2 regions of the Pseudoalteromonas sp. Ld19 genome follow, and region 1 is predicted to be linked to the other one. Evidence: riboswitches for the same ligand, from Rfam matches in the RefSeq annotation. Region 1 holds a riboswitch; the other holds the start of a gene.
The links. A riboswitch is a leader RNA that binds a small molecule or an ion and turns the genes downstream of it on or off. The one in region 1 is predicted to bind cobalamin.
Positions count from the first base shown of each region.

Region 2: another riboswitch for cobalamin. It lies ahead of ACJJVZ_RS07390 (TonB-dependent receptor domain-containing protein); the one in region 1 lies ahead of ACJJVZ_RS17360 (ABC transporter ATP-binding protein).

Region 1 is NZ_JBISHA010000022.1:104,693-107,095, reverse strand. Features, by position in the region: gene ACJJVZ_RS17365 (porin) at 1-704, shown strand, start outside; cobalamin riboswitch at 750-890, shown strand; gene ACJJVZ_RS17360 (ABC transporter ATP-binding protein) at 1,137-1,949, shown strand; gene ACJJVZ_RS17355 (FecCD family ABC transporter permease) at 1,951-2,403, shown strand, end outside.
Region 2 is NZ_JBISHA010000017.1:484,310-486,712, forward strand. Features, by position in the region: gene ACJJVZ_RS07380 (VanZ family protein) at 1-287, opposite strand, end outside; gene ACJJVZ_RS07385 (YajQ family cyclic di-GMP-binding protein) at 601-1,083, shown strand; cobalamin riboswitch at 1,247-1,431, shown strand; gene ACJJVZ_RS07390 (TonB-dependent receptor domain-containing protein) at 1,468-2,403, shown strand, end outside.

The DNA.
Region 1 (2,403 bases):
ATGTGTCTGATGCTGATTCAAAAGGCGATAATGACGATAACATTTCTGCGCGTAACCAATACGTTGGTTTAAAAGGTGCGTTCGGTCAAGTTGTAATTGGACGTAATGATACTGCACTTAAACAATCTCAAGGTAAGTTAGATTTATTTAATGACCTTGAAGGCGATATTAAAAATGTATTTAAAGGTGAAAATCGTTTAGGTGATTCAGTTAGCTATTCATCAAACTCATACGAAGGTTTTAAAGTACTTGCTACTTTTATTGCCGAAGATGACGTGGATGCAGATAATGGTTATTCAATGGCTGTTACTTACGGTGATGTTGCACTTAAAAAGAGTGCAGTATATGCATCTATTGCGGCTGATAGTGAAGTAAATGGCTACGATGTAGTACGTGCGTCAATTCAAGGTAAAATTGAAGGCTTTAAATTGGGCGCAATGTACCAAACACAAGAAAAAGTAGACGGTAGCGCAGAAGCTGATGGTTACTTAGTAAATGCGGCTTACAGCATGGGCAGCAATACTTTTAAAGTGCAATATCAAGCTATGGATTTTGACGACAGTAATGATAAGTCAGCAATCTCAGTGGGTATTGATCACAAATTAAATAAAAACATTAAAGTATTTGGTTTTTACTCAAGCTTCGATATGGATAACAATGTTGACCAAGACTACGTAGGCTTGGGTATGGAATACAAGTTTTAACGATTAGTTAAAACACTCCCTTTTTAACCGCATTCTTTAAGTGCGGTTTTTTTTGCTTTAAATTATTTACTTAGCCGCCCATAATAGACATTCATTTGGAATGAGGTGAGAGTCCTCGACTGTTCCCGCAACTGTAATTAGCGCAAAGCTTTAAGTCAGATACAAATGGTATAATACCAATTTTATTAAAAGCATGATCTTTCTAGCAAATTAAGTAACTTACTCACTGCGTTAAAAATTATTCATATAGAACAAGTATATGTCATAATTTTTACCTTGTTATTGTGCTATTTCTTTGTCGCTATAATAAATCACTAATTTAGTGCAATTGGTACGAATTCTTTTAACGAGCGGGTTTACTCATTTTTTCTTGTAGTGCATTAGTATTTTTATCGCATTTTTAGTGAGTTTAACCCCGTCTAGGACTGACTATTGCACACTCAAACGCCATTAAATACACCATTACTAAACGTTAAAAACCTATCATGGGATATTGGTAATAAAACGATCCTTAAAAAAATAAACCTTAAAATAACCACAGGTAAATTTGTTGGTTTGATTGGTCCCAATGGCGCAGGAAAATCGAGCTTATTGCGTTGTTTATATCGTTTTAATAAACCAACTGAAGGTGTTATAGAATTTAACAACACCGATATTTGGCAGCTAAAAAGTGATGAGTACGCAAAAAAAGTAGCGGTTGTTTTACAAGAAACCCCGTCGCAATTTAACTTAAGCGTATTTGACGTTATTACGCTTGGGCTAACGCCTCATAAATCGCTATTTAGCTCGGTAACTAACATTGATAAACAAAAAATTACCCAAGCTATCAACACTGTAGGGTTGGCAGATCATAGCGATCAAAGCTTTGAATCGCTCTCAGGTGGGGAAAAGCAACGTGCCTTGATAGCCCGCGCCATAGTCCAGCAACCTCAACTGTTAATAATGGACGAGCCTACCAGCCATTTGGATGTTAAATATCAAATACAGGTAATAGAGCTGGCTAAATCTTTGGGTGTTACGGTGTTTGCATCGTTTCACGATTTAAACTTAGCTTCTGCAATGTGCGATGAACTGGTCGTTATTAAAAATGGTGAAATTACGCATTCAGGCACGCCAAGTGAGGTATTAACCGAAAACATGCTAGGCGACGTTTTTGGTGTCTGCGCCCAAGTAAATAATCACCCACAGCTATCGCAATCTGGAAATAGTATCCCTCATATCACTTACTTTTATGGTTACGAATAATATGAGCGCTGTTGATACTCGCCACTCACTTGCGCTATTTATAAGTGCTGCAGCTGCTTTATTTAGCTTATTTGCAGCACTTAGTTTTGGCGCAGCAGAGATCTCATTGCAAGATGTACTTAATAGTTTTTTGCTCTCAAATGATGCCTCTTTTAATACGCGTATTATTTACGAGCTAAGAATGCCACGTACATTACTCGCCTTTTTAGCCGGCTCTGGTTTAGCCATTGCGGGGCTTATTTTACAAACGGTAACGCGCAATCCGTTAGCCGATCCTTACTTATTTGGAATATCGTCGGGTGCCTCTTTTGGGGTGGTGTTACTTATGGCGCTATCCGGCATTAGCGCAGGTTTTATGTTATCGGCAGCGGCATTGTTAGGTAGTTTACTCGCTATGAGTTTATTAATACTTATTGCAGGTAGGCAACAAAGTGCACAGGTAGAATCAATGTTA
Region 2 (2,403 bases), on a different contig from region 1:
GCAAAATCGGCAATAAAATCACCTATAGATGCTTGCCTGTAAGGAAGGGCATCTTGCATTATTTCGATGCAAGCGCCATAACCTGCTAGTAACAATATTTGTGCGTATAAAGGTAGCTTAAATGCCTTATCCATTATTATGGCAAGTGCGAAAAAAATCCCAAAGTGGGCTACTTTATCAATATGAGGGAATAAATTTGTAACCCCTCCTTTTATTTCTTTGGCAAATAAAAAGGTAAACGCTACGATACTGATCAAAAAAATTGCTTGGTAAACACGCCTTGTCACGACAAATCCTAAAATCGCTTAAAAAAGAGACCGAAGTATATCAAACTAATTTAGTATCGCACCTGAACAAGGTGCAGAAAAATGTAAAGATTTATTATTTTAGCGTTATAATTGCGGCATAAATTAAGATTACACCAATTGCATTAAATTAGTGATCTATTATAGCGATAAGAAAATAGCTCAATAATAAGGCTAAAATTATGATACATAGTTGTTCTATATAAATAATTTTTAACCTCGTTAGTAAGTTATTTAATACGCTAGAATGATCATGTTTTTAATAAAATTGGTATTAGACCGTTAGGAGAAACCAGTGCCTTCATTTGATATTGTATCTGAAGTAGAAATGAACGAAGCTAAAAACGCAGTCGATAACGCAAATCGTGAACTAGAAACACGCTTTGACTTTAGAGGCGTTGATGCATCTATAGAGTTAAATGATAAAACAATTAAATTAAAAGCCGAAGCAGACTCTCAGGTTATGCAGTTATTTGATATTTTGGCGAACAAAATATCTAAGCGTGGCATGGACGTATCAAGTTTAGAGCTACAAGATATTAGTCGTGCAGGCAAAAATGTTTTTCGTAATGTAGGGTTAAAGCAAGGCATCGAAAAAGACATGGCTAAAAAAGTTGTAAAAGCCATTAAAGACTCGAAAGTTAAAGTGCAAGCGGCGATTCAAGGTGAAGAAGTACGTGTAACAGGTAAAAAACGCGACGACCTTCAAGAAGCAATGCAGGTTGTGCGCAGCGCCGATTTAGGCCAGCCTTTCCAATTTAAAAATTTCCGTGATTAAAACACCTCCAAAAATCTAGCTAACCAGCTAGGGGGTTAATTAAAAGCCAAACAGCAGTGTTTGGCTTTTTTGTTATATGGGCTTGCTCTTTCATAACTCACATTGGTAAATCTGTATTTAGCTATATAGACGTCCATTGACATTTATCAACAAAATACTCACAATAGCGGCATATTTTCAAGGTGCTTGCTAAACGCTTCAAGTTAATAAGTTTTTAGCAGGATAATCGGGAAGTTGGTGCGTTTTCACGATGACTACAAACCCAACACTGCCCCCGCAACGGTAAAGTATGGCATGTTTTTATGTGCTTACTGAGTCCGGAGACCGGCCTTGATGCAATCTTACTTACTTAAATCTTTGCGGTGGGCAAAGGTAGGGGATCTCATGCTAAACAAAACAACCCTTGGCGTTGCAATTTCTGCTGCGCTTTCATTTTCTGCGTCTGGTGCAGAACAATCAATTGAAAAAATAACCGTTACAGCTAATAAGCTTGAGCAATCAATTAATGATGTTTTAGCGAGCGTAAATGTTATTGAACGTGCTGAAATAGAAGCAAGTAACGTACGCGATTTACCAGCATTACTAAGTAAACAGGTGGGTTTTCAAGTTAACCCAAACGGTGGTTTTGGTCAAAATACAGGTGTTTCACTGCGTGGTACGGGCTCTGGCGATACGTTGATTTTGATTGACGGTGTACGTACAGGTTCTGCAACCCTTGGTATAAAAGCATTAAGTAATATCCCTCTAAATAGTATTGAACGCATAGAAATTATTAAAGGTTCTCGCGCAGCTGTTTATGGCTCTGATGCACTCGCTGGTGTTATTAATATTATTACGCGTGAGTCAGATAACTTATCTCTAAGCGCTACATTTGGTTCAGACTCTTATCAAAATTATCAAGTTGCAGGCTCTGTAAAATCAGATGATATAACGACAGCATTTAACGCAGGCTTTGAAAAAACAGATAACTTTGACGTACTGCAAAGCGTAGCACCAGATGAAGATGGCTATGAAAATAAAAATCTTGGTTTTAAAGTAAATTACACAGATGCACACTACGGTAACTTTAAGTTATTAGGTCAATACAGTGAAGGTTTTGCAGATTACGACAGTCGCTTTAGCCCTGCCACAAGTACTGTAGAAATAGGTGATTTTAAAAACTATCAGCTTTCTGCAGGTTGGAGTAAAAACTACACGAACCAATCGCACAGCATTGATTTAGCGCTTGCAACGGATGACTCTGATAACACTTATGTTAATTTTTCTACTGGTATGCCAATAACAAGTACATTTATAACTAAACGCACACAGGTCGATTAT